Regions from separate parts of the Vibrio sp. Vf1514 genome, predicted to be linked through region 1. Evidence: predicted binding sites of a transcription regulator. Region 1 holds the regulator's gene; each other region holds the start of a gene.
What was found. The regulator PurR, encoded in region 1, represses purine synthesis genes. The targets are predictions, from matches to a motif close to TNANGNAAACGTTTNCNTNA.
Positions count from the first base shown of each region.

Region 2: ACS18Q_RS18005 (formate--tetrahydrofolate ligase) is a predicted target of PurR. The motif match lies at 3,460-3,479, and genes of this name have one in related genera.
Region 3: glyA (serine hydroxymethyltransferase) is a predicted target of PurR. The motif match lies at 4,807-4,826, and genes of this name have one in related genera.

Region 1 is NZ_CP197267.1:1,853,663-1,860,811, forward strand. Features, by position in the region: gene elyC (envelope biogenesis factor ElyC) at 1-570, shown strand, start outside; gene torR (two-component system response regulator TorR) at 668-1,375, opposite strand; gene torD (molecular chaperone TorD) at 1,597-2,244, shown strand; gene purR (HTH-type transcriptional repressor PurR) at 2,518-3,528, shown strand; cyclic di-GMP riboswitch class I at 3,688-3,773, shown strand; gene ACS18Q_RS08560 (TfoX/Sxy family DNA transformation protein) at 3,891-4,481, shown strand; gene ACS18Q_RS08565 (TVP38/TMEM64 family protein) at 4,604-5,290, shown strand; gene ACS18Q_RS08570 (putative signal transducing protein) at 5,292-5,615, shown strand; gene ACS18Q_RS08575 (alpha/beta fold hydrolase) at 5,657-6,466, opposite strand; gene glgA (glycogen synthase GlgA) at 6,612-7,149, opposite strand, start outside.
Region 2 is NZ_CP197268.1:653,040-660,188, forward strand. Features, by position in the region: gene folE (GTP cyclohydrolase I FolE) at 1-154, shown strand, start outside; gene msrB (peptide-methionine (R)-S-oxide reductase MsrB) at 419-1,549, opposite strand; gene ACS18Q_RS18005 (formate--tetrahydrofolate ligase) at 1,683-3,431, opposite strand; gene elbB (isoprenoid biosynthesis glyoxalase ElbB) at 3,645-4,295, opposite strand; gene ACS18Q_RS18015 (hypothetical protein) at 4,315-4,500, opposite strand; partial or broken gene ACS18Q_RS18020 (LysR family transcriptional regulator) at 4,602-5,519, opposite strand; gene yjjG (pyrimidine 5'-nucleotidase) at 5,618-6,292, shown strand; gene rnk (nucleoside diphosphate kinase regulator) at 6,338-6,745, opposite strand; gene ACS18Q_RS18035 (DUF1294 domain-containing protein) at 7,130-7,149, shown strand, end outside.
Region 3 is NZ_CP197267.1:802,284-809,432, reverse strand. Features, by position in the region: gene ACS18Q_RS03815 (serine hydrolase) at 1-612, shown strand, start outside; gene ybeD (DUF493 family protein YbeD) at 733-1,011, shown strand; gene lipB (lipoyl(octanoyl) transferase LipB) at 1,207-1,863, shown strand; gene lipA (lipoyl synthase) at 1,867-2,832, shown strand; gene ACS18Q_RS03795 (hypothetical protein) at 3,091-3,417, shown strand; gene glyA (serine hydroxymethyltransferase) at 3,502-4,752, opposite strand; gene ACS18Q_RS03785 (YitT family protein) at 5,095-5,697, shown strand; gene vexH (vibriobactin export RND transporter permease subunit VexH) at 5,742-7,149, opposite strand, start outside.

The DNA.
Region 1 (7,149 bases):
TACGTCATGGTGCTGGGCAATGGTCATGTCGTCGATGACCAGATCCCCCCCACGTCAGAGTTAAGTCGTGCCGCGTTAATGCGCCTTGCCGAAGGCATTCGTGTCATGCGCATGTATCCAGGTTCCAAACTGATTCTCTCAGGCTACGCCGGTGGCAGTGAGTTCAGTCATGCTCGCATGTTAGCGCGTGTCGCATTGGCGCTGGGCGTTGCCAAATCCGATATCATCTTGCTGGAAACAGCCAAAGATACGTGGGAAGAAGCGCGTCAAGCGGCAGCGTTTGTACAACAACGTCGTTTGGTGCTCGTGACGTCAGCAAGTCACATGCAGCGCGCACTGAATGAATTCCATTCCGCCGGTTTACAGCCGATCCCAGCGCCAACCAACTACTTGGCGCAAGCCAGCATTAGCCAGCCGTGGGATAAGTACACGCCAAAAGCGCTGTACTTAGAACAGACGGAACATTACTGGTACGAAAGCATGGGCATGCTATGGCAATCGCTGCGTGATTGGGTTGCCGGTCATGAACAAACCGCACCAATCAACAACGCAGAAACCACACTGCCCTAACTTTGGCATGCTGCGCAAGCGACAAAAAAAACACCAGCAATTGCTGGTCTTTTTTATGTACATCTTTACGCGCATCGGTGGCGACTTTTCGCTGGTATTAATCACCAGCGAACATGTAACCTTCACCGTGAACTGTCACAAAGATCTGTGGGTTCTTCGGATCAAATTCCATCTTCGCACGCATGCGACGGATCAACACATCAATAGTGCGATCATTCGGCGCATCCACTCGATGACTGATCATATTCAAAATGCGCTCGCGACTGAGCACCTGATTGGGATACGCCGACAACGCAACCAATAGCTCATATTCGGCTTTGGTGAGTCGAACCGGCTCGCCATTGCGCGTTAATGAGCGGCGCTGAATATCAAACGTCCACTCCCCGAAACGCACCAATTTATCGTTGTCCGGTTCCGGTTCTGGCAATGTGCGACCCGCGATGGCGATGCGCCACAGCAAATTTTTTACGCGAACCAATAGTTCACGCAGTTCAAGAGGTTTGGTGACGTAATCATCGGCGCCCATTTCGAGGCCAATGATTCGATCAATGCTATCCGTGCGTCCAGTGACCAGAATAATTCCTATATCTGATTGACTGCGAAGTTCTCGCGTCAGCAGCAATCCATCTTCACCCGGTAAGTTGATGTCTAACATCACTAGGTCGATGTCATGCTCACTGAGCGCCTGACGCATCGCCACCCCATTCTCAGCTTCTGTCACTTGATACCCTTCTTTTTGAAAGTATCCAGCCAGTTTGCTGCGGGTCACGATGTCGTCTTCAACAACTAAAATGTGATAGCTCATTGACACCACTTTATGTCCACTATGAATACCCGTCATTCTATTCATAAACAGTCATAATTCTAGCATCTCAACCAAAAACATCAGAGTTTATTGATTCAAAGCAATCTCCTGACAAACCGTTAATTTACCGACTTATTTGTTCATATTTTTTCACGCATTGCGTTATTGCTATTCACAATTATTGTTTAGACTTAGAGGAAGAGAGTATTCGGAGTCAACCCATGCAGGAAATCAAAGTCTTTAACGAAAAGCGTGCCGAAATTTATTGGTGGCTGTCGAGCTTATTTAGTAAAGAGCTCAGTGACAAAGAGATTGAACAATATCATTCCCCTCAAATTCGCGCCTTCCTCGGCGGGCTGGGCGAAAACGCCGGGCTGCACGCTGCCGTCACACATTTGGTGGATGCCCTCAACCGATTGATGGACCGTGAGGATGCACGCCTCGAACTTGCCGCTGACTTTTGCGATCTGTTTTTAAAATCAGATAAAGATTCCGCGCTGCCTTACGCCTCGGTGTACATCGGCCAAACCGGATTACTCAACGACACGCCAGCGCAAGCAATGGCTGAACTGCTGAAAAAACACGGCGTCACCACGCATGAAACATTGAATGAGCCTGCCGACCATTTGGCGATTGAACTCGACTTTTTAGGCCACCTCATCATTCGCAGTAATGAGCTGGAAAAAGAGGCGCATATGGAGCGCGCATTCGCCGAACAAGCTGCATTCATTCAAACCCATTTAATGCGGTGGGCGCCCCAATTTGCCACGCGCTGCCAGTCACTGGATCAATTCGGTTTCTATGCCGCGGTGACCGAACTGTTGGTGGCATTCCTCGAACTCGACTTGGCTTATTTAGCCGACGAATAGTTCGCTATCGTGCTCACAAATTGACGAATATACCGTGAACTTTGTGATGATCATTTGATCTCATCCGATGAATTTCATTGCGAGTTCACGCGTAGCAGTCTAGAATCTTGACCGCAAACGATAAAAATATGAATTGAAGATGCAAACCGCTGTTTAAAAGCGGTTTTTGTGTTTTTACTACTTATAGGCTTCACTTTGTGTACCGCCTAATCGCTGCTGGACTTGATCGCGCGAAGTTTTTTCGCATTCAGCAGTCATCGACAGGACTAACCTATGGCTACGATTAAAGACGTTGCACGCCTTGCTGGCGTATCAACAACAACCGTATCTCACGTAATCAACAAGACTCGTTTTGTTGCAGAAACCACACAAGAAAAAGTGATGGAAGCGGTAAAAGAGCTGAACTACGCGCCAAGCGCGGTCGCTCGCAGCTTAAAATGCAACACCACTCGCACCATCGGCATGCTCGTGACGCAATCGACCAACCTCTTCTTCTCTGAAGTAATCGATGGAGTGGAAAGCTACTGCTACCGTCAGGGCTACACCTTGATTCTATGTAACACCGGCGGCATTTACGAAAAGCAACGCGACTATATCCGCATGCTGGCAGAAAAGCGTGTGGACGGCATTCTAGTGATGTGTTCTGACCTGACCGAAGAACTGTTGGAAATGCTGGAAAGTCACTCAGACATTCCCAAAGTGATCATGGACTGGGGCCCAGAAACCTCACAAGCCGACAAAATCATTGATAACTCCGAAGAAGGGGGTTACCTGGCGACGAAATACCTGACTGATCGAGGTCATACGGATATCGCCTGCCTAAGCGGCCACTTCGTGAAAGCTGCGTGTCAGGAACGCATTGCTGGTTTCCGCCGTGCCATGGCAGAAGCAAATCTGCCCGTGCGTGAAGACTGGATTTTGGAAGGCAACTTTGAATGTGATACCGCTGTCCTGGCAGCTGATAAAATCATCGCGATGGACAAACGTCCGACCGCAGTATTCTGTTTCAATGACACCATGGCACTGGGCCTAATCAGCCGCTTACAACAACGTGGCATTCGCGTTCCGGATGACATGTCGGTGATTGGTTACGACAACATTGAACTGGCCGAATACTTCTCACCACCGCTGACCACCATCCACCAACCGAAACGCCGTGTGGGTAAAAACGCCTTCGAAATTTTGCTGGAACGCATCAAGGATAAAGAGCACGAGCGCCGTATATTCGAGATGCACCCTGAGATTGTTGAACGCGACACCGTAAAAGACTTGACAAAACAATAACTTTGCCGAAAATCTGTCTATCTAATGTTGCATACTCATACAAAAAACGTGTGAATTCAGTTGCAATAGTTAGAGACATATATTTGAATGACATCACATTTACATCAAGTAAATGTGATGCTTATTCAAACTTTTGATTATCCTTTTCTAAAGGAAATGTCACGCACAGGGCAAACCATCTGAAAAGGTGGGACGCAAAGCCTCCGGCCTAAACCCAATTTTGGGTAGGTAGCGGGGTTACCGATGGCAAAAATGCATATATTAAGAAGTTGACTCCTAACTGACACACTCATTGCATTCTTTTGCTACTTTCTCGGACCTGACTTTGGTGGCGTATTAATTAATACACCGAGACTTACAGCATGGATAAACCAATACTAAAAGATTCGATGCGGCTCTTTGAGCAACTTGGACGCGTTAAATCTCGTTCAATGTTTGGTGGCTTTGGGATTTTTGTCGATGACACAATGTTCGCATTGGTGGTCAATGACAGACTCCACATTCGCGCCGACGACGCTTCAACCGCAAAATTCAAGCAACAAGGCTACGAGCCTTATGTTTACAAAAAACGCGGATTCCCCGTAGTGACTAAGTATTTCGCTTTGCCGGAAGACTGCTGGTCAGACACGGGCCGTATTCTCGATGACGCTAAATCGGCACTCACTGTGGCAAAATCTGAGCGAGAGACTCAAGCCCAGGCGAAACCCGATCGTTTGAAAGATCTCCCTAACCTGCGCCTTGCGACCGAACGGATGCTGAAAAAAGCCGGTATCGAAACGGTGGAAGCGCTGCAGGAGAAAGGTGCCGTAGAAGCATACAAAGCCGTTCGACAATCACATTCTTCAGATGTCGGCTTAGAACTGCTATGGGCACTGGAAGGCGCAATTGAGGGGAAACACTGGTCGGTGATCCCTCAAACTCGCCGCGACGAGTTGTTACAACGTTTGTCGTAAACCTTTTTGAGAGCAACTTCACTAAAAGCATCCGTTCGCGGGTGCTTTTTCTTTGAAAGAAAAGATCGCTTTTCCCTGTCTGGTTACGTATACCTATTACCATCATCTCGTGGGAATCTTCAATGAGTAAAAAGCTGATTTTGGGCCTCATCTTAATCGCCGTGATCGTCGCGCTGGCGACCACGTTTGGCCAATACCTGACACTCGACAATGCCAAAGCCCAGCAAGCACTACTGGCCGACTATATTGATCAGCATGTGGTCACTGCCGCGCTGATCTACTTTCTCAGTTACGTCTTCATCACTGCGTTCTCCATTCCCGGTGCAGCCGTTGTGACCTTGCTTGGCGCAGCATTATTCGGCTTCTGGCTCAGCCTGTTACTGGTCTCATTTGCCAGCACCATCGGTGCCACACTGGCGTTTCTGAGCAGCCGCTATCTGTTAAAAGAGTGGGTACAGACTCGATTTGGCGACAAACTCCATGCCGTCAATCAAGGCATGGCTCGAGACGGCGCCTTTTATTTGCTCTCCCTGCGCCTTATCCCGGTGTTTCCATTTTTCCTGATCAACCTGCTGATGGGATTAAGCCCGATTGCGCTAACGCGCTACTATTGGGTCAGTCAGTTGGGCATGTTGCCGGGCACGGCGGTCTACATCAATGCTGGCACACAACTAGCGCAGATCGACTCACTTTCTGGCATCATTTCACCAGCCGTTTTGCTCTCATTTGCGTTGCTCGGGTTGTTTCCATTGCTCATGAAATGGGTGATGAACCGCATCACGCGCTACTCAACAAATGACGCTGCCTGAGATGAAGATTTACATTGCTCACAATCCCACTGACGCGCATCTGTTGTGTGAACTGCTCAAACAGGCGCACATTCAGTGTGAAGTGCGGGGTGAAGGATTATTTGGTCTGCGGGGAGAATTGCCCCTGAGTGAGGATACCGAGCCATATATCTGGCTGCTGGATGAAGCCCAATATGCCAAAGCGCAAGCCATCATTGCGGATTATCAACGTCCACTCAGTGCGCAAGACACGCAGCCTTGGCGCTGCACGTACTGCGGAGAGGTCAACGAAGGCCAGTTTGCCATCTGCTGGCAATGTGGCCACATCGACGACCCCGCGGAATGAGCAATCACGACGCGGTATGAAAAACTCGCGGCACAGCCGTGTCAATGCGCTGACGGGCGAGCTTGTTGCTGAATGAACTGAATCGACACCTGATTAAATAGCTCTGGCTGTTCCACATTGCACACGTGGCCGCAGTTCGGAATTTCATGTAGTTCACTTTGGCGATGCGCCGCGACCATCTCTTTGACCGGTTGAATAAACATGTAGTCCCGCTCCCCCATCAAATACAACGTTGGGATCGCTAGCTCGCGGTCTTTGAAATAGCGCATCAACGGGTTTACTTCAGCCGTGAGTGTGAACCAGCGTTTAAATTCTTTCTGACACAGGTTCTTCGCTTCACGAATAAACAGATGTCGAGATTCTTTTTGGCTACGTTGTGGCATCACAATGTAAGCGAATAGCCGGTAGAGCCACATATAAGGAATGATGTGTTTACTCAGATGGCCGAGTTTCACCAGCACCTGAGAGCGCACATTGAGCCGAGTCACTGCCCCACCCAAAACCATAGAACGCACGCGCCCTGCCGCCATTTCGGCCACATTGCGCACGATGATGGTGCCCAGCGACATGCCGACAAAATGCGCCGATTGAATCTTAAGATGATCCAGCACGCGCAACACATCAAGAGTGACCGTTTGGAAGGTATAGCGATTGGCCATCAGATCTTTGAATAACTCACCCGAACGTCCGTGCCCGCGCAGGTCAATCAACAGCAAATTAAAATGCTGACGATACGCTTTGATCTGCTTGAACCAGATGGAGGAACTCCCTCCGGCGCCATGCACAAACACCACCCATTCCGGGCTGGTCGGATGCAAGAACGTTTTGTGAAACAGCAAACTGTGAGTCATGAACACCACTGAAGATGCGAGTTGTTAACGGCGCAAAGACTACCACAAAGCGCCTCCTCAATTGCACAGGAGATGTAAAAATCTGTTTGGTGGATCGTTTACGTCGCTAAAAAAACAGAGCGCCGAGGCGCTCTGTTGTGTGTCGTTAGTCAAAAATCGCCAGCCGATACATCTTGATATAATCAAGGGCCGATTCTTTCCAACTGAAATCTTTCTGCATCGCGCGCTGCTGCACTTTTACCATTTCATCGGGATGTTGCAGATAAAACAGCAAAGCGCGTTGCATGGTGATAAGCAGCGCTTCAGGGGATGGTTCTTGGAAACCGAATCCAGTGGCTTCGTTGGGATACTTATCGTAATCCAGCACCGTATCTTTTAATCCCCCCACTTCACGCACAATCGGCAACGTGCCATAGGCCATGCTATAGATCTGATTCAAACCACACGCTTCAAACTCGGAAGGCATGAGGAAGAAATCAGAACCCGCTTCGACTAAGTGTGCAAAGCGATTGCTGTATGCTTCAACGAAAGCAAACTTGTCAGCATGCGCCGCAGCGATCTTGTGCAGTTTCGCTGCCACTTCTGGCTCGCCAGTGCCGACGATCACCAGTTGCACGTCGTTGCGCAAGAAGTGTTCTAAAATCGGCAGAATGTAATGGAAGCCTTTTTGATGGGTCAGGCGA
Region 2 (7,149 bases), on a different replicon from region 1:
AGAAGACGTGGCCGTCACCATCGATGCGACGCACTACTGCGTGAAATCACGTGGTGTGATGGATGCAACTAGCGAAACCACAACCACGGCGCTTGGTGGCATTTTTAAGTCTAACCCCGCAACCCGCGCTGAATTTCTGCACGGCTTGCGGTAAGTACACAAATATTCAATGAAAAAGGACATCCGAGGATGTCCTTTTTTGTCTCTGATAGTCAAGCGAATGGCGCTTTTTACGCTTCACTGGCTTGTGGCATCAACAGCATGTCATGGCCTTCCTGCATCGAGCTTTCATCGTGTGTCGCTTTGAAGTAGATATTACAAGTGCAAGTTGAAACGCCCAGTCAAACACGTGACCGGGCGCTTAGGTATCAACATGCTGCGGTGGTCAATTCATTTGTCACCACATCACGTTCAGTATTTATTTGAACAGTTTCAAGTATTCCCCATAGCCTTGGGCTTGCATCTCCGCTTTAGGCACAAATCGCATCGCAGCGGAGTTCATACAATAGCGCAAACCTGTCGGCGCAGGGCCGTCATTAAACACATGGCCCAAGTGGGATTGACCAAAGCGGCTGCGCACTTCGGTGCGAGTGTAAAACAGGGTGTTGTCGTCTTTGGTCACGATATACGCTGGGTTAATTGGCTTGGTGAAACTGGGCCAACCCGTGCCGGATTTATATTTGTCCGTGGATGAGAACAGCGGCTCGCCGGAAACGATATCGACATAAATGCCTTCCGCTTTGTTATCCCAATACTCGTTTTTAAACGCGTGCTCGGTGCCTTCTTCTTGCGTGACGTAGTACTGTAAATCCGTCAGTTTGGCTCGAATCTCTTTATCCGACGGGCGAGTGTAAGCTTTCGCACTGCGGATGCCTTTGCTTTCATCGATGATTTGGCGCAGCGTTTTGGGGTGTTCAACGCGATCTTCACCAAAAATCGTATCTAAGTACTGATCGCGGCCAGAGGCGTAGCGATAGTATTTGTAGCGCAGGGCGCTCTTTTTGTAGAAATCCTGATGGTACTCTTCAGCAGGCCAGAACTGTTTAAAGGCGATCAGTTCGGTTTTGAGCGGTTTTTTGAAGACACCAGACTCGTCGATCGCTTTCATAAAGCGTTCAGCAATCTGTTTTTGCTGCGCGTTATGATAGAAAATCGCCGGGCGATATTGGTTCCCTCGATCAACAAATGAACCTTGATCGTCGGTGGGGTCGATATGGCGGAAGAAATGGTCCAATACCTGTTCATAGCTGACTTTGTCGGCGTCATACGTGACCTGAATTGATTCAATGTGACCGGTGGAACCTGACGAGACTTGCTTATAGGTCGGATTATCGACATGGCCACCGGAATACCCTGAGACAACGGTAATCACGCCGTCGAGTTTTTCCATGTCAGATTCAGTACACCAAAAGCAGCCACCGGCCAGTGTTGCGACTTCTTCATGACTGGCGTGTTTGCTGGTGGCAGACGTGTCTGCTTGGGAGAAAAACGATACAGAAAGTGGTACGGCGACCAGTAAGGCAAACAAAAATAACGTAATGCGTTTCATGGCGGTTCTTACTCGTTTTGTTGAACGGATATACGAAAAGAACGGCACACGGTCGGAAAAATTTCAAATCGAATGCAAAGAAAAAAGCTTCGCGGTGGCGAAGCTCTTCAATGGGGTGATGTGGCCTGAGTGTTTAACTCAAGCCGATGATGCGGCCTTGGTTGTCGATATCTAGCCCCATAAACGCTGGTTTCTCGGGCAGCCCCGGCATGGTCATCACGTTGCCGCATAAGGCATACACAAATTCCGCGCCTGCGCAGAGTTTCAGCTCGCGAATGGGAACATCAAATCCGCTGGGCGCACCCTTGTGCGCCGAATCTGTGGTGATCGACAGCGGCGTTTTTGCCAAACAGACGGAGAGGTGACCAAACCCGCCAGTTTGTAGCGCTTCAAGCTGTGCATGCGCTTTGTCGCTCAATGTGACGGAGCCTGCGCCGTAGCCCTTTATTGCGACCGCTTTGAGTTTCTCAAGCAACGGGGCGTCGGGTGCATACAGCGGCGTAAAGTGTGCGGATTTACTGCACTGCGTGACCACGTGTTCGGCCAGTTCGCGTGTGCCTTCTCCACCTTTGGCGAATCCTTCCGACAGGGCCACCAGCACATCGTTGGGCAGCGCTTCAATCATCTGTTTGAGCTGCGCCAGCTCTTCATCACTATCTTGCGGAAAGCGGTTAATCGCCACGACCGCAGGAATGCCGTATTTGTTGACGTTGTTGATGTGCCATTTGAGGTTTTCAAAACCCGCGATTAAAGCGTCACGGTCGGGTGTAAACAGGCTTTCAGGGACTGGTTGCCCTGGGCGCAGATCATAATGGCCGGAGTTGGCTTTCAAGCCGCGCAATGTTGCAACGATGACTGCGCAATCAGGCGTTTTGCCCGACGCGCTGGCTTTGATGTTACACGCTTTTTCAAAGCCCATATCAGAGCCGAAACCACCTTCTGTTACGGTGTAGTCGGCGAGGCGTGTGGCGATGTCATCGGCAATGATGGAAGAGTTGCCGTGCGCGATGTTGGCAAATGGACCGGCGTGAATCAGCGTCGGCACGCCTTCCAGAGTTTGCATTAAGGTGGGTTGAATCGCCTCTTTCATGCTGACGGCCATGGCGCCTGCAACTTTCAGATCTTCGGTGGTCACCGGTTGACCATCTAGGTTGTAGCCGACCACGATGTTGCCGATGCGGCGACGCAAGTCTGTGAGATCTTTTGCCAGTGCAAGAATCGCCATCAATTCCGAAGCGGCCGAGATATCAAAGCCGTCTTCACGCTCGTAACCGTTGATGGTTTTGCCGGCTTCATTGCGTCCGACAGTGACCATGCGCAGCGCGCGATCGTTGTGATCCATCACGCGCTTCCAGACAATGCGTTTGGGGTCAAGACGCAGGGCAGGCATGCCTGTTCTTGCTGCAAAATCGTCATACCCGTGGCGCTGCTCGTGGTAGATGCGCGCATCAATCGCTGCGGCGGCGAGGTTGTGCGCGGCCGTCACGGCATGAATATCGCCGGTTAAGTGCAGATTCAGCTCTTCCATCGGTGCAACCTGTGAATAACCGCCACCGGCAGCGCCCCCTTTAACGCCGAAAATCGGCCCCATCGACGGTTGACGAATACAGGCCATCACCGAATGTTGTAAACGAGCCAAACCTTGCGCCAGACCAATCGTGGTGACGGTTTTGCCTTCGCCCAGCGGCGTTGGCGTGATGGCGGTGACCAAAATGAATTTTCCGGCAGGTTGATCGTGTAGGCGGTCGAGACAGTGAAGCGAGACTTTGGCTTTATAACGGCCTTGGCTTTGGAACTCTTCAGGGAGCAGTCCGGCTTGATGGGCGATCTGCTCAATAGCAGTCAACGACGTGGAGCGACAAATTTCGATATCTGGCAGCATAAAACCCTCATCATGGCGATGAAACTGGTTAGGAAAACGTTTGCGTCGCGATAATAGCTTTAAATATGAGCTTGTAAAGGGGAATTATCGAGACGATTGTTTTGCAAGGCCGGAATTCTAAACCATTCCTGATGTTGATCAAACGTCTGCAACGGAATTTGCTGGGGAAGGGTGTAAAGAAAATAGGCGCTGAGCGTCAGCGCCTGCGTGGGATTAGGCAAGCTTGATTAACGCTGCGACAAGGCGATCAATGCCCGCTGCGGCTTGAGAGATGTTTTCAGCCAGCATGTACGCGGGAGTGGACAGGACGTTGTGTTTTTGGTCGAACACAAAGTCGTCGACCGGGCAGGTGACGTGCTCGCCGCCCATTTTACGGAACGCGCTGGCGGTGTCTGGATCGCTGCCGATGGTGCCTTCCACACCATGTTCGTAAATCATGGGAATGATGGTGGGCGCAATGCAAAGGTATGCCGCAGGTTTACCCGCTTGTGCGAAGGCACGACACGCCGTGGCAACGTGGGTGTTGATACTGCATTCAGACCCTTTGAGCGCAAAATCGGTGAGGTTTTTCGCTGCGCCAAAACCACCCGGTAGCAGCAGCGCATCGTAATCGTCCACTTTGAGTTTAGCCACATCTTCAATGTGACCACGGGCAATCCGAGCGGCTTCAACCAACACGTTGCGTTTCTCATCCGTGGCTTCGCCGGTGAGGTGGTTGACCACGTGCATTTGATCAATGTTGGGCGCGAAACAGTGCCAAGTGGCACCATGTTTTTCAATCGCGTGGAGGGCAAGCACCGATTCATGAATTTCGGCGCCATCGAATACACCACATCCACTCAATATCACAGCTACTTTTTTCATCGGTCGGTTCCTTAATCGTCTAAACGGCGGCGTCTTTCTTGCGCTTTCGGCCTGATTCTGCAGGTGATGTTTGCTTATCTTCTAAGTCTAGTTGAGGTGATGATTCATGTTGTTGTTCGTCGTCGCGAATTTCATCATCCGTTTCGGGATAATGCTTCACCACGAAAGGCATCAGCATGACTGAGGAAGGCAAGAAGTGTTTCATCGATGACTCCGACGTTGGGGAAAACACCCGTTATAAGCCCAGCATGAGCCTCGGTCTTTGCGCTAAATCACTGTCCCTTAGTGTTTTCTGAGATTGACTGCTCAGAAGATGCGTTGATCCCAATACGGCTGATCGGTGCCTAGTTTTTCGCTAATGAACTCCATAAAAGCGCGCACTTTGTGCGGCAGATGTTTGCGTTCGGGAAACACGGCGTAAATTGCGTGCTCGGGCAGCGGGTAATCGGTCATGATGGCGTGCAGCTTACCAGCGCGAATGTCTTTACTTACCAAAAAAGTTGGCAGTTGGCCGATGCCCAATCCATCAAGCAGGGCGCGGCGAATCGCTTCGCTGTTGTTGACGCTGAGGTTCCCGGTTGGAATCACTTTGAAATCCGACCCGTTTTGGGTGAAGGTTCATTCGCTGCCCCCTCGAAAGTACGAGTACACCAAGCAGTTGTGTTGCAGTAAATCCGCTGGTTTCTGCGGTGCAGGGTGCCGGCTGAGATAATCAGGTGAGCAGCACAACACGCTACGACAGCGCACTAATCGTTTGGCTACGAGGTTAGAGACTGGCAAATGGCCGATACGAATGGCGAGGTCAAAGCCGCCTTGCACTAAATCGACCATCTGATCTTCCAATTGCAGATCGATTTCGACTTTCGGGTAGCGGGTGAGAAACTCGGCAATGAGGGTCGCGACATGCAACACGCCAAACGACATGGGCGCTGTGATCTTCAGTTTACCTTGGGGTTCACCTTGTAGTTCAGTGACCGCGTCACTGCCTTGCTGTGCAAAGCTCAGTGCTTGGGACACATGGTAATAATAGCGTTCGCCCGCTTCAGTGAGGCTCAGTTTACGCGTGGTGCGGTTGAGCAGGCGAATGCCCAACTCATCTTCAAGTTGCGTCACGCGTTTGCTCACGGCAGACTTGGTGATGCTGAGTTTCTCGGCGGCGCTGGAGAAACTGCCGCATTCTACGACGGCAACGAAAATCGGAATGGCGGCAAATGTGTTATCCATCATTGTTGAGATATTCTTAACAAAAAGTTTCCATTCACAGAGATTAACATCTAACGGAAAACAATCTAGACTGAGCGCGACATTTTGAGGAAACCAACATGAAGTACGATTGGATCTTATTTGACGCTGACGAGACCCTGTTTCATTTCGATGCCTTTCAAGGGATGCAGCTGATGTTCGCGCGCAAAGGCGTGGATTTTACTGAACAAGACTTTCACCACTACCAACAGGTCAACAAGCCGTTGTGGGTGGATTATCAAAACGGCACCATTACCGCGGCCGAGCTCAAGCACATTCGCTTTGAGTCTTGGGCACAAAAACTGGAAACGACCACCGCAGAACTCAATAGTGCGTTTTTGAGCGCAATGGCAGACATTTGTACCTTGCTGCCCGGCGCCAAAGAGCTGATGGAAGCCCTCAAAGGCAAAGCCAAATTGGGCATTATCACCAATGGGTTTACGGAATTACAGGATGTGCGTTTGACCAAAACGGGCATGAAAGACTATTTCGACCACATTGTGATCTCGGAAGAAGTTGGCATTGCGAAACCGGACGCAGGGATTTTCGCACATGCGATGGCGGTGATGGGCAACCCGGAAAAAGCGCGCGTGCTGATGGTGGGGGATAACCCGCATTCAGACATTTTGGGTGGGCTGAATTTTGGGATTGAAACATGCTGGTTGAATGTACATCAGCAGCCAAAACCCGAAGGTATCGATGCACATTATGAAGTGCGTTCACTGCATGAATTGAAAGAGATTCTGATTGCTTAAATCGCTCCTGGTGCAAAGCGAACACTTTGCACCGGATTCCCGCTGTTAACGGTTGAAATCGCCTTCACGTTCAGGCTGATACACCACTTCGATAATCTCAATGGTCTTCTCAGCGCCGCCAGGCATTGGCCATGTTAACGTTTGACCGGCCGCTAATCCCAGCAATGCGCTGCCGACAGGGGCAAAAATCGAAATATCGTCACTATTTTTCACTTCGTGTGGGTAGACCAGATTCTTCTGAATGATCTCGTCTTTTCCGGTGAACTTAAAACGCACCGTTGAGTTCATGCTCACAACATTGTCTGGCATGTCCTGCGGTTCGTTGATGGTTGCTCGGTCGAGTTCATCTTCCAGCTTTTCCAATTCGGGTGACAGTTTGGGCATCTTCTCCAGCAGAGCGCTGATGCGGTCCATGTCCAGAGTTGAAACCACGATGGTATGGTGATTCGGCATTTATTTTCTCCAAAAAGAAATACCGCCCTGACAGGTCAGGGCGGCATAAAACCAACAAGGGTTATCGAATTCATAAGGTGGTAGCTCAAACCTTAGTCTTTGTAATTTAAGAATTCAATCGATATGCACACAGTTTTTAAGTAATAAATTGTGTATGTTTGTAAATAGTGATGTTCTTTTATCCACCCCTTCAGCCCCCCAGCAGAGTGAAGAAAAAGGTGATCCTTGGCTTGATCTTCGTTCTGAGTACTGACTACGCTTTACTTGAGGTCGTGTGAGCGCCCTCAGGAGCTTTGCATCAAACCAATGACTATTCAGCAAAGTGACGGCTAGGCGAAATACGTGCTGCCCTAGTAGACAGGGCGGGATGAGTATGGGTTTAACATGGCTATTTCAGGCAAAAT
Region 3 (7,149 bases), 1.1 Mb from region 1:
CAAGCGCTGATCCGCGACGTGCCAGACGAGTATAAGATTTACTCACAACAAAAATTCACCTACAACGGCATTACGCAATACAACCGTAACGGACTGCTGTGGGATAAAAGCATGAACGTGGACGGCATCAAAACCGGTCACACCAGCAATGCTGGTTACAGCTTGGTGAGCTCTGCCACTGAAGGGAAGATGCGTTTGATCGCGGTTGTGATGGGCACCAAAGACATGAACGCGCGTAAATCAGAAAGCAAAAAACTGCTGAGTTACGGCTTCCGTTTCTTTGAAACCGTGGCGCCACACAAAGCGGGTGAAACCTTCGTTGATGAGAAAATCTGGATGGGCGACAAGTCAACAGTTGCTCTGGGTGTAGACGAAGACACCTATGTGACACTGCCTCGCGGCCAAGCCAAAGATCTAACCGCAAGCTTTGTCCTTGAAAAAGAGCTAAAAGCCCCAATTAAGAAAGGTGATGTGGTTGGTAAACTGTATTACCAGCTGAACGGTGAAGATGTGGCTCAATACCCGCTAATGGCATTAGAGGATGTTGAAGAAGGCAGCATGTTCAGCCGTCTGTGGGACTACATTGTTCTACTGTTCAAAGGCTTATTCTGATCCCTATCCGATCAGTAAAAAAAGCCGCCTTGTGCGGCTTTTTTGTTCACTTGAGATCCCATTCGATTGACTGTACTATTCGTCACCGTTTGATCGAATGCCCAACTTGGAGTTTCCAATATGTTAACCATCAACTCTGATGCAAAATTGAAAGACCTGCTTGAGTTCCCGTGCTCGTTCACTTACAAAGTGATGGGCCACGCGAAACCGGAATTGCCAGAGCTTGTGTTGGAAGTGATTCAGCGCCATGCTCCAGGTGACTACAGCCCACGCGTGAAACCTAGTGGCAAAGGGAACTACCACTCGGTATCCATCACCATTACTGCAACGTCGATTGACCAGGTCGAAGTCCTTTACAAAGAGCTCGGCGATATCGAAATCGTTCGCATGGTGTTGTAAGTCTCGTTTATCTACAAATATTTGATTTATTCAAAATTTTTTGAAAGCAGCCTTGTGCTGCTTTTTGTTTATTTATCAAAAAGTTAAAATAGTGACACAAAACTTAAGGACAAAAAGTTAACCGCCATGAGTAGTTCAAATAGCTCAAGACGTTTATAATCCAAACACTTTATATATCACTGACGGACTTTGATGATGGATAACCAGCTTGTTGTCAGACGATTAGGTCGACAGGATTACCATCCTGTTTGGCAAGCCATGCACGACTTTACCGACCAGCGTGATGACACCACACGCGATGAAGTGTGGCTTGTGGAACATAATCCCGTATTTACTCAGGGTCAGGCCGGTAAAGCGGAGCACCTTCTCAATACGGGCGACATTCCGGTGGTACAAAGTGACCGGGGCGGGCAAGTCACCTATCATGGTTCAGGTCAGATCGTGGCCTACTTTCTGATTAATCTGCGCCGCAAAAAACTCGGCGTTCGCGAGCTTGTCACGGATATTGAGAACCTCGTAATTAACACGCTAAACGCTTACAATATCGACGCTGCCGCACGCCCGGACGCGCCAGGCGTTTATGTCGAAGGAAAGAAAATCTGCTCACTCGGCCTGCGAATTCGCAAAGGCTGCTCATTCCATGGTTTAGCGCTCAACGTCAACATGGATCTTTCCCCATTCCTGCGCATCAACCCATGCGGTTATCAAGGAATGGAGATGGTACAAGTGAGCGATTTAGGCGGCCCGGCACGTATAGAAGATGTCGAGCAACAACTCATAAAAGAACTCGTCAGCCTGTTTGGTTACGAGGAAGTAGAATTCAGCACAGAAGCACCTGTCATAGGTAAATAGAGCATGAGCAAACCGATCCAAATGGAAAAAGGCGTGAAATACCGTGACGCCGATAAAATGGCATTAATTCCTGTAAAAAATATGCCTGCAGAACAGAAACAAGTGCTGCGTAAGCCGGAATGGATGAAAATCAAACTGCCAGCAGACAGCCAACGCATTCAAGACATCAAATCGGCAATGCGTAAAAACAACCTGCACTCCGTGTGTGAGGAGGCGTCTTGCCCGAACCTGGCCGAATGTTTCAACCACGGCACTGCAACCTTTATGATTCTGGGTGCCATCTGTACCCGCCGCTGCCCATTCTGTGACGTTGCCCATGGTCGCCCACTGACACCCGATGCCCAAGAGCCACAAAAACTGGCGCAAACCATCAAAGACATGAAATTGAAATACGTGGTGATCACCTCGGTTGACCGTGATGACCTGCGTGATGGTGGTGCGCAGCACTTCGCCGACTGTAACCGCGAAATTCGTGCCCTGAACCCAGAGATTCGTATCGAAACCTTGGTGCCAGATTTCCGTGGTCGTATGGACGTGGCGTTGGATCTGCTCAAAGACAACCCGCCAGACGTATTTAACCACAACTTGGAAACAGCGCCGCGCTTGTACCGCAAAGCTCGCCCGGGTGCGAACTACAAATGGTCACTGGAACTGCTACAAAAATTTAAAGAGATGCACCCAAATGTTCCCACCAAGTCAGGCCTGATGATGGGCTTGGGTGAAACCAAAGAAGAGATTGTGGAAGTGTTGAAAGATCTACGCGCGCATGGCGTAACCATGCTGACGCTGGGTCAATACTTGGCACCAAGCCGTCACCACTTGCCCGTTGAGCGCTACGTGCCACCTTCAGAATTCGATGAACTGAAAGACATCGCGCTGGAACTCGGCTTCACTCACGCCGCTTGTGGTCCTTTTGTGCGTTCGTCTTACCATGCCGATTTGCAAGCCAAAGGGATGGAAGTGAAGTAATCACGCCCAACAAGACAAAGCCGGCCCAGTGCCGGCTTTGTTTTTATGTACCCTGCCAAAACGAAAGGTCTCGGTCATATCGGGTGTCGCTCTGTCAGAAATACGCAACCTGATGCAATTACGACGCCGATGGGCTTGAGCTTGCTAGGCAAAATAGTCTAAACTTTCCGCTATCTATTTCCGAACTATTTGCTTGAAGAACAATTTGCTTGAACAGGTAGCGCGGTCATATGCTCCCGCATCATAAGGATCACTCGAATGAAAAAACTGAGCCTACTGGCCATGATGGCAGTGGCGATCGCGTCAGGTTGTGCATCGAACACCAAACAGGATAATTTCCGCGAAGCCTCTTTTGAACTGTGCAACACCGAAGTGAACATTTACTCGGTCAGCGACGATGGCAAAGTCCGCATCGTGTGCGCCGACGGGTCGAAATTCGCCCTGCAAAGTGAAAGCACACTGCAAACCATGCGCGATATCAACATCGATTACTGTGACGGTGAAGGATTGGGCAAATTCAGTGAGAGCAACAGCTACTACCTGTTTAAATGCAAATCAGGCACTTTGCTCAGCATCGCTAAATAATCAGATTTGATGACATTCTTATAAACGGTCATCCATTAAAAAGGCCTGCAATCTATGCAGGCCTTTTTCGTCACAAGAGAACGCTTATGCGTACACTGGCAGACGTTTACAGATATCCAGAACTTTCTGTTTGGTTGCATCAATCACCGCTTGATCATTGATGTTGTCCAGAACGTCACACATCCAGTTCGCCAGCGTTTTCGCATCGTCTTCAGTGAAGCCACGACGCGTGATCGCAGGAGTACCGACACGAATACCAGACGTCACGAATGGGCTACGTGGATCGTTCGGTACTGAGTTTTTATTCACGGTAATGTTCGCAGCACCCAGCGCGGCATCCGCTTCTTTACCGGTGATGTCTTTGTCGATCAGGTCAACCAAGAACAGGTGGTTTTCAGTACCGTTGGAAACAATTTTGTAGCCGCGTTCTTGGAACTGAGCCACCATCGCTTTGGCGTTCTTCACCACGCGCTCTTGATACGCTTTGAATTCAGGCTCCATCGCTTCTTTGAACGCCACCGCTTTACCCGCGATCACGTGCATCAGAGGACCACCTTGGCCGCCAGGGAATACAGCTGAGTTCAGCTTTTTGTACATCTCTTCGCCAGCGTTCGACAGGATCAGGCCACCGCGTGGACCGGCCAACGTTTTGTGCGTGGTTGTCGTAACAACGTGTGCGTGTGGGATTGGCGTTGGGTAAACACCCGCAGCGATCAGGCCCGCAACGTGCGCCATGTCAACGAACAGGTACGCGTCTACTTTGTCTGCGATTTCACGCATGCGTTTCCAATCAACGATTTGCGAGTACGCTGAGAAACCACCGATGATCATCTTTGGTTTGTGCTCAAGTGCCAGCGCTTCCATTTCGTCGTAGTTGATTTGGCCCGCTTCATCGATGCCGTAAGGAATCACATTGTAGTGTTTACCAGAGAAGTTCACTGGTGAACCGTGCGTCAGGTGACCACCGTGTGCCAGGCTCATACCCAGAACCGTGTCGCCAGGATTCAGCAGTGCCATGTACACAGCGCTGTTTGCTTGAGAGCCAGAGTGTGGCTGTACGTTTGCGTATTCACAACCAAACAGTTGGCACGCACGGTCGATTGCCAGAGATTCAGCTTTGTCGACGTACTCACAGCCGCCGTAGTAACGCTTGCCTGGGTAACCTTCAGCGTATTTGTTGGTCAGCTGAGAGCCTTGCGCTTCCATCACACGTGGGCTGGTGTAGTTTTCTGAAGCGATAAGCTCAATGTGTTCCTCTTGGCGAAGAGTTTCTTCTTGGATTGCTGCGAATAGCTCCGCATCGTAATCAGCGATGTTCATATCACGCTTTAGCATCTGTATCTCCTGACTCAGATTTATCTGAAATTAGCAAAAAACCACACAATGACCCAACGCAAACGTTTTCGTCACCTCTTTGGCGCGCATTCTACATAATTTGATCTTTATCATAAAGCCCAAATTGAAGAAAATATCATGCAGTTTTTTCATAGTGACTGACGAAGTATTTCATCCCGAAGGGTTCAGGCTGATCCGACCTCATCTTGGTGTCAATTTGATGCTTTACACCCTGTAAAGCGGCAATTACATAGGTTTACCTCAAATTCGCCTCGCGAGCTACCGAAAATGTCCGCTTTTCATTACTATGCGCGCCATTCTCAGCCTTTAAAATATTGATTGATGGAAAAACACACACGCAAAGAGGACTGGATTGCGATCCTGACCGGAACCTTCTTAGTCGCACAAGGCGTCTTCTTTCTTCAGGCCGGTCAATTACTGACGGGCGGTACAGCGGGCCTCGCGCTGCTGATGACTCATTTTCTGCCTTGGTCTTTTGGTTGGCTCTATTTTATTGCCAACTGCCCGTTCTATTTATTGGCGTGGAAACGCTTTGGGCATCATTTCGCGATCAACAGTGCAATTTCCGGCGCTTTAGTCTCGCTGTTTACCGATCATCTGGCGATGTTCATCACTTTTGACAACGTCAATGACGTGTATTGCGCGTTGGCCGGAGGTCTGTTGATGGGATTAGGGATGCTGATCCTATTCCGCCATCGCTCCAGTTTAGGCGGTTTCAACGTATTGTGTCTGTTCATTCAGGACAAATTCGGCCTCTCCGTGGGCAAAAGCCAAATGGCCATCGATTGCTTGATCCTGTTGGTGTCGTTCTTTTTTGTATCCCCGTGGACGATTCTGCTGTCGATTTTTGGGGCCATCGCGCTCAATCTGGTATTGGCGATGAACCATAAACCCACCCGCTATACCGTCACCTATCATCGCTGAGCCGCGAACAAGACACAAAAAAGCCCGCCGAAGCGGGCTTTTTGCTATTCGTGAGTCTGTCGCGACTGAACATCGTAGCCCAGTTCGCGATGCAGCTCGGCTTCGACGTGACCCGGCGCCTGCGTCGAGCGCGAGATCAACTGATACATCGCCGGAATCACAAACAGCGTGACCAAGGTCGAAAAGCCCATGCCAAAGAAAATCACTGTCCCGACTGACACGCGGCTTTCATAGCCCGCGCCCGTGGAGAGGATCAGCGGCACTGACCCGGCCAGCGTGGTAAACGCCGTCATCAGAATCGGACGCAACCGGCGCGCGGACGCATCGACAATCGCAGTTTCAAACGCCAAGCCGCGGTCACGTAACTGGTTGGCAAACTCGACGATCAAAATGCCGTTTTTGGTCACCATCCCAATCAACATGATCATGCCAATTTGGCTGTAGATGTTCATGCCTTGCCCCATCAAGTACAAGCCAATAAACCCGCCAAATACACCCATGGGTACGGTAAACATCACCACCAAAGGGTTAATGAAGCTTTCAAACTGCGCCGCCAACACCAAATAAGCCACCAGCAATGCGAGCGCAAACACAATCGCCACACTCGACTGGTTCTCTTTGAAATCTTTCGACTCACCGGAATAGCTCACCGACACATCACTCGGCAGCATCTCCAGCGCTTTCTGATCCAAGAAATCCAGCGCTTGCCCTAAGGTGTACCCATCCGCAAGGCTGGCGGTAATGGTGATCGCCTTTTGCTTGTTGTAGTGTGCCAAACGAATCGACGAGGCCACTTCCTCAATCTTGGTTACCGTATCAAGCGTCACCAGATCGCCAGACGACGTGCGCATGTATATCTGCGTCAGATCCGCAGCATTATTAAAGCTGTTTTCATCTCCGCGCAGGTACACATCGTACTCTTCCCCTCGGTCAACGAATGTCGTCACGCTTTTACCGCCTAGCATCACTTCCAACGTATCAGAGATATCTTGCACGCTGATGCCGAGTTCCGCTGCGCGCTGACGGTCCACCGTCACCACCAACTCTGGCGTTTTTTCCGAGTAGTTGATATCCACACCCGTCATCATCGGCGATTGAGCGGCTTCCGCTTCCAACAGTTCTGCCCAATGTCTCAACTCCGCATAATCCGAGCCCCCCAGCACAAACTGCACCGGTTCATTGGATCCGCCACGGAAACCGGGCATAAACGGAATCACACGCACATCAGGAATGCCCGTCAGCACTTTGCGCACTTGTCCCAGCGCATCCTGAGCGGTGATGCTGCGATCGTTCCAGTCGTCGAGAATCATGATCACAAAGCCGGTTTGGTCGCCCGCACTGCCTCCAAACGCAGGCGACTGAATGCTGAACGACTTCAAAAAGCCTTGCCCCAGCAGCGGCATCAAACGCTCTTCCACCAAATCCATATTGGCCGACATGCGGTTGTAACTG